DNA from 3 places in the Peribacillus sp. NPDC101481 genome. Region 1 is predicted to be linked to each of the others. Evidence: riboswitches for the same ligand, from Rfam matches in the RefSeq annotation. Region 1 holds a riboswitch; each other region holds the start of a gene.
What was found. Region 1 has a riboswitch for glycine ahead of glyA (serine hydroxymethyltransferase). Riboswitches for the same ligand answer to the same signal wherever they lie in the genome.
Positions count from the first base shown of each region.

Region 1 (4,046 bases):
TGCCTTTTGTGCATAATCAGAGATTCCAATACGTACACGATTTCCTTTTAATTGTTGGACCCATTCATGTTCTTTGCTATATCGAAAACTTGATATTACTTTCGTCATTGTATTTTCCTCTTTTCTTTTTGTTTTTTAACTATTGCCATAATTCAGAATATATTTTAGGCAATTTAACTCTTAGGTAATCGATTTCAGGCTGCATGCCAGGTAACGGTAATTGACTTAAGAAAACTACTCGAAAAATCTATTAAAATATTTCCGCTTATCTTTTATAGAATGGTGTATTAACAATAACGGCTTCAATCTGTTTATTTCGGATTTCCACTTTTATCGGCGTACCCACTTCAGCTTGACCGGATGATACCAAGGCAAGACCTAAGCTTTTCTTCAAAGATGGTGATTGTGTTCCTGATGTAACAATACCTATTTCCGCTCCATCTTTAGAAATTACCTTGTAACCATGACGCGGAATCCCACGGCCTGTTACTTCAATTCCTACTAATTTTCGTTTTAATCCAGCTTCTTTTTGTTCTTTAAGAGCAGATTTTCCGATAAAGTCACTTTCTTTATTCGTCTTTACGACAAAGCCGATTCCTGCTTCAAGCGGGCTGATGTCTTTACTTAGTTCTTGGCCATAGAGTGCAAGACGTGCTTCAAGACGAAGCGTATCCCGTGCACCTAGTCCGCATGGTTTTAATCCACTCGTGGCTCCTGCTTCTAAGATCTTTTCCCAAAGTACTGCCGCTTTGTCTGCAGATAAATAAATTTCAAATCCATTTTCTCCTGTGTAACCTGTACGGGATACAAGTACGTCGGTAATCCCAGAGATGTTGACATGCTGGGCGAATTTAAAAGAACCAATTTCTGATAAATCTATTTCCGTTAGCTTTTGCAAAATGCTTTCTGCCTTTGGTCCTTGGATGGCAAGTTGAGCAATGTCTTCTGAAATATTCTGGAGCGCCATCTCTCCTTTTACTTGCTGCTTCATCCATTCGTAATCTTTCTCAATGTTTGCAGCATTAATGACAAGTAGATATTTTTCATTATCTAATTTATAAACTAATAAATCATCGACCGTTCCACCGTCTGGATAACACATTGCGGTATACTGTGCTTGATTGATGCCAAGCTTTGTTACATCGTTTGTAACAAGGTAGTTAATATAACTCTCGGCATCTTTCCCTTCCACAAGTACTTCTCCCATATGGGAAACATCAAAAAGTCCTGCTTGAGTTCGAACAGCTTCATGCTCTTCTAAAATGCTGGTAAATTGAACCGGCAGAGCCCAGCCACCAAAATTTATGACTTTTGCTCCGTATTTTTCATATACTTCAAAAAGCGGTGTTTGCTTTAATGCTGTTTCAATACCCATGGTTTACCCCCAATTATGATTTTCTGCAAAATAGTTCAACTGTTTCCGGTTTCTTTATTGCCAGGAGACATATCTCGCTGCCATGGCCGTTGCTCAGGTTTTCTGCAAAGGCATAATTCCATTAAGCTGTCCCTTTCTTTACACAGTAATTGGCTGTTGAAATAACGGATAACCATCACAAATCCCTTTGGTCGTTTCTCTTGCTTCCTGAAGAACGTCTTTATTCCCTTTACTCTTTAGAACGGTTGCAATCACTTCACCAATTTTCACCATCTCTTCTTTCTTCATGCCTCGAGTTGTTAAAGCTGCTGTCCCCATTCGGATACCGCTCGTAACAAATGGCTTTTCAGGATCATAGGGAATCGTATTTTTATTAACGGTAATGCCTGCGTCTTCCAATAATTTCTCTGCTTCTTTTCCTGTTAAATTCCACGGACGCAAATCTAAAAGGACAATATGATTATCTGTTCCACCAGAAACAAGGGCTGCACCTTCATTTTTTAATGTTTCGCCAAGTGTTGTAGCATTTTCAATGACTTGTTTCGCATAATCTTTAAAGCTTGGTTGTAAAGCTTCGTTGAATGCAACTGCTTTTGCTGCAATGATATGCATAAGTGGACCGCCTTGAATTCCAGGGAATACGGATTTATTAATCGCTTTGATAATTACTTCATCGTTTGTTAAAATGATGCCCCCCCGAGGTCCTCTTAATGTTTTATGAGTTGTACTTGTCACAACATCCGCATATGGGATTGGGGATGGGTGAAGACCAGTAGCTACCAGACCGGCTATATGAGCCATATCCACCATAAGTTTTGCACCAACTTGATCGGCAATTTCTCTAAATCGTGCAAAATTAATCGTTCTTGGATAGGCACTGGTTCCTGCAATAATCAATTTAGGTTTTTCTTTCTTTGCGATAGCTTCCAACTCATCATAATCAATTAACTGAGTATCTTCTCTAACTCCATAGGACACAACTTCAAACCATTTTCCTGAAACGCTGACTGGGCTTCCATGAGTTAAGTGGCCACCATGTGAAAGGTCCATTCCCATCACCTTATCACCAGGCTGAAGCAGTGCGAAAAAAACTGCGAAATTGGCTTGTGCACCTGAGTGAGGCTGAACATTTGCATATTTGGCACCGAAAAGTTTTGTTAGCCGCTCAATAGCCGTTTGTTCTGCCACATCTACAAATTCACACCCACCATAATAGCGCTTTCCTGGATAACCTTCTGCATATTTATTTGTCATCACGCTTCCCATTGCCTCTAATACATCTGGGCTAACAAAGTTCTCTGATGCAATCAACTCCAGTGTTTGATGTTGACGTTGTCCTTCTTTTTCAATCGCTTCAAAAATAGTTAAATCATTTTGATGTAAACTCATTTAAATTTCCTCCTAGACATTTTTATTAATTCTGAATTTTCGTTTAATTACTAATTCCAATATGGTACTAGACACTAAATTTCTTGCCCGCTACAAGCCTGCTTTTCTATAAAACTGTTAAAAATAGTATGCTTTACAACCTTTTTTGCACGCAAAAAAGGACAGAAAAGGGTCGTAGCGTTCTCTACCCTTCTCTGTCCTTTTACCTGAGAGTTTAGCTCCATTTTTTAATAGAGCCTTTCCCCTTTGGTGGCGTATATGTTAATACGCGCTCTCCAGAGGTGCGTCCATTTGTGGTTCCATCTACCTGAGAGATTTGTTCCAAGGGTCTTTTTGGAACTTGCTCCTTCGGTGGCTTGTCGCTTTGCACTCTCCCACAACTGTCATCCGCTTATTCAATTTAGTACATTTAGAATAATTGTTGAGCATAATTATGTCAAGTATTTTTGAAAGCGCTAACAATACTATTCTAAAATATTTATTTCGAATTATCATAAGATCAACCAGATATCTTTGTTTTTTTAAAACGGACAGATTTTTTACTCACCGAGTTGGAAAATATGGAGCGGCAACTATCTGGACAAACACCGCAAATAGAATCAAAGGATTTCTTGACTCTTAATTCCCCGCTATCTCTCTCTGATTCGCCTGATCCACCTTCGTTTTGCCCATCTTATAAATCGCAATCAGCATAATGAACCATACAGGTGTAACGAATAAGGCAACACGAGTGTCGTCCGCAAGTGCAAGAACCACAAGGACGAACGCTAGGAAAGCAAGGATCAAGTAATTGGAAATTGGATAAAGTGGTAATTTAAATTTGTTCTTTTTCACTAGATCTGGCCTTGTTTTACGGTATTTCAAATGACTGATGACTGTAATTCCCCAAATAAAGATGAAACATACTGTAGAAATACTTGTAATCAAGGTAAATACACCTTCAGGCATTAAATAGTTCAAAACAACGGAAATTAAAATGACAACAGTTGAAAAGAACAATGCATTGGAAGGTACTTTTCGGTCATTAAGTTTTGCAAACGGTACAGGTGCATTTTTATCTTTGGCAAGTGAATATACCATCCGGCTTGTACTGAAGATTGCGCTGTTACATGCCGAAGCAGCCGATGTTAGGACGACAAAATTAACGATACCAGCTGCACCAGCGATACCTACAGCCACAAATACTTGGACGAATGGGCTTTCCGTTGGGATGATTGCGTTCCACGGATAAACACTCATAATGACAATAAGTGCGCCAATGTAGAAAATTATAATCCGAATA
Region 1 covers NZ_JBIWNJ010000002.1:1,805,565-1,809,610, reverse strand. The annotation lists gene gcvH (glycine cleavage system protein GcvH) at 1-108, opposite strand, end outside; gene gcvT (glycine cleavage system aminomethyltransferase GcvT) at 266-1,375, opposite strand; gene glyA (serine hydroxymethyltransferase) at 1,514-2,764, opposite strand; glycine riboswitch at 2,949-3,053, opposite strand; gene ACIROD_RS18670 (amino acid permease) at 3,383-4,046, opposite strand, start outside.

Region 2 (4,046 bases), on a different contig from region 1:
ATGCCCAATCCTAATAGTACAGCGATCGTACAATATGCCGGCACTCCATTTTTAGATACTTTAGCAAAGACTTTTGGAGCTTGGCCATTCAATGCAAGTGTGTAAAGCATACGCCCTGCACTGAAAATCCCACTGTTGCATCCAGACATTGCCGCTGTGATTACGACAAAGTTGATGATTCCTGCTGCTGCTGTGATACCTATTTTAGCAAAGGTTGAAACGAATGGGCTTCCTAAGTCATCCAGTTGATCCCAAGGGAAGACTGTCACGATGACAAATATGGCACCAATATAGAAAATTAATATACGCCATATGATTGATTGGATAGCTTTTGTTACGGTCTTCCTTGGATCTTTCGCTTCTCCGGCTGTGATGCCGATAAGCTCAACGCCTTGATAGGATGCCACGACAAGGGAAAGCGCAAAGAAGAATCCTGTCCAGCCTCCCGTAAAGAAGCCGCCATTTTCCCATAGATTCGATAATCCAATCGCATCCCCGCCATTCCCTATTCCAAAGAAGATAAGGCCTAGGCCGGCAACGATCATCAATATGATCGTTATGATTTTTATAAGTGCAAACCAGAATTCAAATTCCCCGAAGGATTTAACTGAAATGAGGTTGGCCGCCCCCAAGATGATCATGGCGACCACACCTGGTATCCAAGCCGGTAAATCCGGGAACCAATATTGCATATACAACCCAACCGCGATGATTTCGGACATTCCGACGATTACCCATTGAAACCAATTGCTCCAAGCAGTCATATAACCTGCCAAAGGATGTATATAGCTGCTCGCAAAGGTTGCAAAAGAACCTGTAGTCGGTTCTAAATAGAGCATCTCACCCATGGAACGCATGATGAAAAATATAAAAATACCTGCGATGGCATAAGCAAGCATTACAGAGGGCCCGGTCCATTTGATCGTGCTCGCCGATCCCATGAATAACCCGACACCGATGGTTCCGCCCAAAGCTATCATTTGAATGTGACGTGCTTCCAGCCCTCTCTTTAATTCCTTGTTCGACATGTTTAACTCCCCCAGATGCAATATCGGTAATGCTTTTCCATCCTTAACACGAACGACTCTCTATTAATTATTGCGGTTAGAAATGCTTTATCGAAAAAAATATCAATAACACTTCAATTATGTTTTCTTATCTTATAATAGTAAATATTCTGTAAAAATACAATTGTATTTTTGAAATAAACAGTTACCAAATATATCTTGGCAATTTCCCTTATCTAAAAATATCATTTCAAAAAAATGATGTTCAATATTTCATAATAGTGATCATCCAAAAAACAAATTTTTCAAGTACCTTAATAAAAATTAAGACCACTATAAAACTACAGCTATTGCCGTTTTCACTTCAAAAAAAACTTGTTGACCTTCCGAAAAATAGATGATAGAATTCCAATATTATTTTATAAGCATAATGAATGATTCAGCAGTGGTAGATTATCACTGACAACATTTATTCACAACCGCATACAAGCAAGCGATGAATGCTATGGATGACACTATAGCAGGAGCAGCTTCTGGAGAGACTGTACAAGTTGCAGCGCCGAAGGATTCACAATCTCAGGCAAAAGGACAGAAGAGTAACGAATGATAAAATTGTTATTCTGAACCCTTTAAGAGATTGGTATTATCCAATCTCTTTTTTTATTGTCCATTTTGTGGTTGGACTAAAAACAACAGCTTTAAAACCAATGGGAAAGGCAAGCTGGACGAAAAAATCAGTCCCTCTCTCCAAGACCATTCAGGTAAATTCATTCACTACCAAGACTATAAAAAGACGGGGGAGTAAGAATTGGCAAAACAAGAATTAAAAAGAGATTTAAAAAATAGACATGTACAACTGATCGCAATAGGAGGAACCATTGGCACCGGATTATTTTTAGGTTCCGGAAAAGCCATACAATTAGCAGGACCTTCCATTTTATTTTCCTATCTGATAATAGGGATTGCCTTGTTTTTTGTGATGAGGGCACTAGGGGAATTGCTCTTATCCAATGCAGGGTATACATCATTCACTGAATTTGCAACCGAATATGTCGGTCCATGGGCCGGCTTCGTGACAGGGTGGACATATTGGTTCTGTTGGATCATGACCGCAATGGCCGATATCATAGCTGTCGGCGTCTATATGCAATATTGGTTCGATATCCCTCAATGGATTCCGGCTCTAATATGCCTAGTCATTCTGTTAGGATTGAACCTTTTGACCGTTAAGTTATTTGGTGAATTGGAATTCTGGTTTGCCATCATTAAAGTAATCACGATCATCGCCTTGATCGTCGTGGGGATCATCCTTTTGATCATCGGCTTCAATACCAATAGCGGAACGGTTTCCCTAACGAACCTATGGAATCATGGGGGCATGTTCCCTAATGGCATTTCTGGATTCCTATTATCTTTACAGCTGGTCGTCTTCTCATTTGTCGGTGTCGAATTGGTCGGGGTTTCCGCAGCAGAAACGGCAAACCCGAGAAAGAACATTCCATCTGCCATCAATAAAATCCCTGTCCGGATTTTACTTTTCTATGTTGGTGCACTATTCGTCATTCTCTGCGTCAACCCATGGACACAACTGGATGCCACGAGCAGCCCATTTGTAGAGGTCTTTGCGTTAATCGGCATTCCTGTCGCTGCAGGGATCATCAACTTCGTCGTTTTGACATCCGCTGCTTCTGCATGCAACAGCGGTTTATTTTCAACGAGCCGAATACTTTATACGTTAAGCAGGAATGGCGAAGCCCCTGCTAAACTGGAAAAATTAAATAAACAGGCTGTTCCGAGCAATGCCTTATTAACATCCACAATCGTTGTATCAATAGGGGCTTTATTAAGCAAACTGATACCTGAACAGGCATTTACCGTCGTGACGACCATCAGTGCCATCTGTTTCATATGGGTATGGAGCATTATCTTGATTTCCCATATCAAATATTCGAAAACAAGGCCTGACCTAAGAGCGAAATCGACTTTCAAGGCTCCTTTTACACCCTTTGTCAATTACGCCATATTAGGATTATTCCTGTTCATCCTTATTGTTATGCTATTCGCTGAAGCTACACGACTATCACTGCTCTTAACCCCAATCTGGTTCATACTTTTGGTAATACTATATAATTCTCGGAAAAAATATAGCTAAAGGAAATAAAGCCTTGAACTCACTATGAATTCAAGGCTTTATCTGTTTTATGAACATATCATTGTTCGGCTGTCTGCGCACAGTTGCTCAAATATATCAGGCAACTGCATTAAATTTTATATCAAAATAGTGTAAGCTAATATATATTATCGGAACTTTTCCGTCATGTATGAATTTTTCATCCCGGTTTGGTTCACCCATCCATCAGTGGCATTGAAGAATAAACCCCATTGGTGGGCGTTTCACTTTATTAAAACGGAGGGGTTTGTTTATGAAGATTATATATATTCTTACTCTAGTTCCTTTTATAGGCATACTAGGATTTCTGCCTTTTGTTAATAAAATAGAACCATATGTATTAGGGATGCCTTTCAATATGTTCTGGATGGCTATGTGGGTGGTCCTTACCTCTGCCATACTGGGCATCATGTATAAGCTGGATCCCAGGAATCGGGAAGGTGACCAGGAATGAATATTGCTCTCTTAATCATTTTAGCATTTTTACTTCTATCGATATTTTTAGGCATACGCTCTTCAAAAGGAAAAGATATGGACTTGGAACAATGGACGGTTGGCGGACGCGGTTTTGGTGCGATATTCGTCTTTCTGCTGATGGCTGGGGAAATCTATACGACCTTCTCCTTTCTTGGCGGCAGCGGCTGGGCTTATGGCAAGGGCGCACCCGCTCTATACGTTCTAATTTACATTACTTTATCTTACGTATTATCCTATTGGCTCCTACCGGAAATATGGAGATATGCCAAGGAAAATAAACTGATGTCTCAATCCGATTTCTTTGTAAGCAAATATAAGAGTCCCGGTTTAGGAATTTTGGCTGCGCTTGTCGGTGTGGTGTCGATGATTCCAGTGATCGTCGTGCAGCTGAA
Region 2 covers NZ_JBIWNJ010000004.1:99,759-103,804, forward strand. The annotation lists gene ACIROD_RS22165 (amino acid permease) at 1-1,028, opposite strand, end outside; glycine riboswitch at 1,531-1,609, shown strand; gene ACIROD_RS22170 (amino acid permease) at 1,816-3,159, shown strand; gene ACIROD_RS22175 (DUF3311 domain-containing protein) at 3,431-3,631, shown strand; gene ACIROD_RS22180 (sodium:solute symporter family protein) at 3,628-4,046, shown strand, end outside.
Region 2: another riboswitch for glycine. It lies ahead of ACIROD_RS22170 (amino acid permease); the one in region 1 lies ahead of glyA (serine hydroxymethyltransferase).

Region 3 (4,046 bases), on a different contig from region 1:
TGATGGGGAAGCGGGGTTAACTGCGGAAGGTGCTTGGGCGCCTGTAAACCTTCAAAATCAGGGATGATAAGATTTTCCTCCATTTGAACCGCGAGCTTATAAAGCTCCCAGTTTCCCCATGGACCGTCATTTTCCATCTTTTGCAGAAACTCGTCATTCCATTCAGAATTAAAGGATATATTGATTTTCATAGAAATAACTCCCTCTTAAATCATATTTTCCTTAATAAAAGGTCAAAACCCGAACATTTCATATGTGAAGTAATAAAAATATTTCTCTTCAAAAGATATTGCAGAGATAAGTTTCTTAGGGTAGGATATAAGTATATTTAGAAAATTCCAATTTCCCAACGCTACAAAGAATCTTTGTACATCGATTTTGCAGTTCGCGTTTTCTTAGTATGGGCTATAGACTTCTAATTTATCCAAGATTACTGAAGGAGACCAATCAAACGGTTTCTGAGGTTTCAGGAGAATTGGCAGAGAATGCATTCCACGATGCTCAGGGGTTTTACCGATGTTTGGTGGCTTATTCGCTTCCTTTCATTGGTAGACCATTTATATGCGGGTGAAGATAAGGGGAGAGACTACGGATGTAGCGCCGAAGGAGCAAACTTAGCAGTGAATCTCTCAGGCAAAAGAACTCTTATTGGACGCAACTCTGGAGAGCGCCGCCCGTTTTGGGACGGCCACCAAAGGGGAAAACCTATTACATAGGTAAACTTTCAGGTTTCAGGACAGAGAAAAAGCTCAAACGGGCTTTCTCTGTCCTTTTTTGTGCTTTTTTCACATCATGAATCAGGATATATCTGATGCGTAATGACAAGAAGCTTTTGATAATGAAGCCAATTAATTTAAAAAAATCTGAAGGGGGTCATTTTTTGACCGATTTAAAAAGAACACCACTATTTGAGGTTTATCGTGAATACGGAGGTAAAACGATTGATTTTGGCGGCTGGGAACTTCCTGTCCAATTTTCGGGTATAAAGGACGAACATGAAGCCGTACGTACAAAAGCGGGGTTATTCGATGTTTCCCATATGGGTGAAGTCGATGTTAAGGGTCCTGGGAGCCTTTCCTTTTTACAAAAGATGCTGACTAATGATATATCAAAGCTGAAACAGGGCGGTGCCCAATATTCCGCCATGTGTTATGAAAACGGAGGCACGGTTGATGATCTAATCGTGTATAAAAGGTCTGAGGATGACTATCTGCTCGTGGTCAATGCAGCGAACACAGAAAAAGATTTCAATTGGCTGCAAGCTCATTTATCGGAAGATGTCCAAATCAAGAATGTATCTAGTGACTATACACAGCTGGCACTTCAAGGGCCATCTGCAGAGAAGATTTTACAAAAACTATCGGGAAATACTGCTTTAAGTGAAATTGGATTTTTCAAGTTCAAGGAAAATGTCATGATTAACGGTATCTCCACGATGGTATCCCGTACTGGATACACTGGTGAGGATGGCTTTGAGATATATAGTGACAGTGAAAATGGTCCAGCCCTTTGGAAGGCGATTATGGATGCCGGAAACGAAGAGGGAGTTCAGCCGATTGGTTTAGGTGCTCGTGATACCCTGCGTTTTGAAGCGAAACTGCCGTTGTATGGGCAGGAGCTTTCAGCAGACATCACCCCGATAGAAGCCGGGATTGGTTTTGCAGTAAAAGTCGATAAGGAAGTTGATTTTTTCGGGAAAGCCGTTCTTGCTGAGCAAAAGGAGAAAGGAGCTCCTCGCAAGCTTGTGGGAATTGAAATGATAGACCGTGGCATTCCACGTCATGGGTATAAGGTCTACAGCGGTGATAAAGTCATTGGCGAGGTCACGACCGGTACCCAATCACCAACGTTGAAGAAAAACGTGGGTTTGGTACTTATCGATAAGGAATTTTCAGTGCTGGATGCGGAAGTCGAAGTGGAGATCCGTTCCAAACGTTTGAAAGCCGTTATAATACAAACACCTTTTTATAAAAAACCACGTAAATAGAGGGGAATGGTCATTAGATGAAACATCGTTATTTACCCATGACAGAGCAAGATAAACAAGAAATGCTGAAAGCGATAGGGGTATCCACTGCTGAAGAACTTTTCAATGATATCCCTGAGAGCGTTCGTTTTCAAGGAGAATACGATATCAAGCCTGCTAAATCGGAACCAGCATTAATGAAAGAATTATCAAGGCTTGCTGCCAAGAATGCGGATCTTAAAAACTATGCTTCCTTCCTTGGTGCGGGTGTCTATGACCATTATGCACCGGTCATCGTCGATCATGTTCTATCCCGTTCTGAATTTTACACGGCTTATACACCCTATCAGCCTGAAATTTCACAGGGAGAGCTTCAAGCAATCTTTGAATATCAAACGATGATATGTGAATTGACGGGCATGGATGTGGCTAACTCCTCCATGTATGACGGCGGGACAGCGCTGGCTGAAGCAGCCATGCTTGCTTCAGGACAGACACGGCGCAAGAAGATTCTCATTTCAGGAACCGTTCATCCTGAATCAAGAGAAGTCGTGAAGACATATGCGAAAGGGCAACGCGTGGAAGTGATCGAAATTCCTTATAAAGACGGTGTGACGGACTTAGCTGCTTTAAAGGAATTGGCGAATGAGGACATTGCAGGAGTGATCGTGCAATATCCGAACTTTTTTGGCCGGATCGAGCCATTGAAGGAAATGGAAGAAATCATTCATGGCGTCAAATCCATGTTTATCGTTTCCAGTAATCCGCTTGCATTGGGAGCTTTGACATCCCCTGGTGCACTCGGTGCAGATATCGTAACGGGGGATGCCCAGCCATTCGGCATTCCAGCGGCATTCGGTGGACCTCATTGTGGATATTTTGCGGTTACTAATAAACTTGTTCGGAAAGTTCCGGGCCGACTCGTCGGTCAAACCGTGGATGAAAATGGTAAAAGGGGATTTGTACTAACGCTACAAGCTCGTGAACAGCACATTCGCCGTGACAAAGCCACATCCAACATTTGTTCCAATCAAGCTTTGAATGCGTTGGCAGCTTCTGTTGCAATGACCGCCCTTGGGAAAAAGGGTGTCAAGGAAATGGCCGTGCAAAATATTCAAAAAGTGCATTATGCGAAAAAAGCAATTATGGCAGTAGGGGTGGAACTGATATTCGACGGTCCTTCGTTCAATGAATTTATCATTAAACTGCCTGCTTCGTTTTCAGAAATCAATAAAAGCCTTTTTGAAAAAGGGATGATCGGCGGCTTTGATTTAGGGACGGTTTATCCTGAGCTGAAAGACCATATGCTGGTTGCGGTAACTGAACTTAGAACAAAAGAAGAAATTGATGCACTTGCGCAGGAATTGGGGGATCAACATGAATAATCAAGATCAATCACTCATTTTTGAAATCAGTACTTCCGGTCGAATCGGGTACAGTCTGCCAGAAATGGATGTTGCAACTATTCCGCTCGAAGAAATTCTTCCTGCCGACTACATCCGTGAAGAAGAGGCAGAACTGCCTGAGGTGTCCGAACTGGATATCATGCGTCACTATACAGCACTCTCCAAACGGAATCATGGGGTGGATTCGGGTTTTTATCCGCTGGGTTCATGCACGATGAAATATAATCCGAAAATAAATGAAAACGTGGCACGTTTCAACGGCTTTGCCCATATCCATCCATATCAAGATCCGGCTACCGTTCAGGGAGCATTGGGACTCTTATTTGATTTGCAGGAACACTTAACTGAAATCACCGGGATGGACCAAGTGACATTACAGCCTGCAGCAGGTGCACATGGTGAGTGGACAGGGTTGATGATGATTCGCGCTTTTCACGAAGCGAATGGCGATACAGAACGGACGAAAGTGATTGTACCTGATTCTGCACACGGTACGAATCCTGCCTCTGCCACTGTTGCCGGACTTGAAACGATTACAGTGAAATCCGATGAAAATGGATTAGTCGACCTTGAAGATTTAAAGCGTGTTGTTGGACCTGATACGGCGGCCTTGATGCTGACGAACCCCAATACATTGGGATTATTTGAAGAAAACATCTTGGAAATGGCACAAC
Region 3 covers NZ_JBIWNJ010000001.1:1,003,752-1,007,797, reverse strand. The annotation lists gene ACIROD_RS04805 (DEAD/DEAH box helicase) at 1-191, opposite strand, end outside; glycine riboswitch at 568-655, shown strand; glycine riboswitch at 659-742, shown strand; gene gcvT (glycine cleavage system aminomethyltransferase GcvT) at 881-1,987, shown strand; gene gcvPA (aminomethyl-transferring glycine dehydrogenase subunit GcvPA) at 2,005-3,351, shown strand; gene gcvPB (aminomethyl-transferring glycine dehydrogenase subunit GcvPB) at 3,344-4,046, shown strand, end outside.
Region 3: another riboswitch for glycine. It lies ahead of gcvT (glycine cleavage system aminomethyltransferase GcvT); the one in region 1 lies ahead of glyA (serine hydroxymethyltransferase).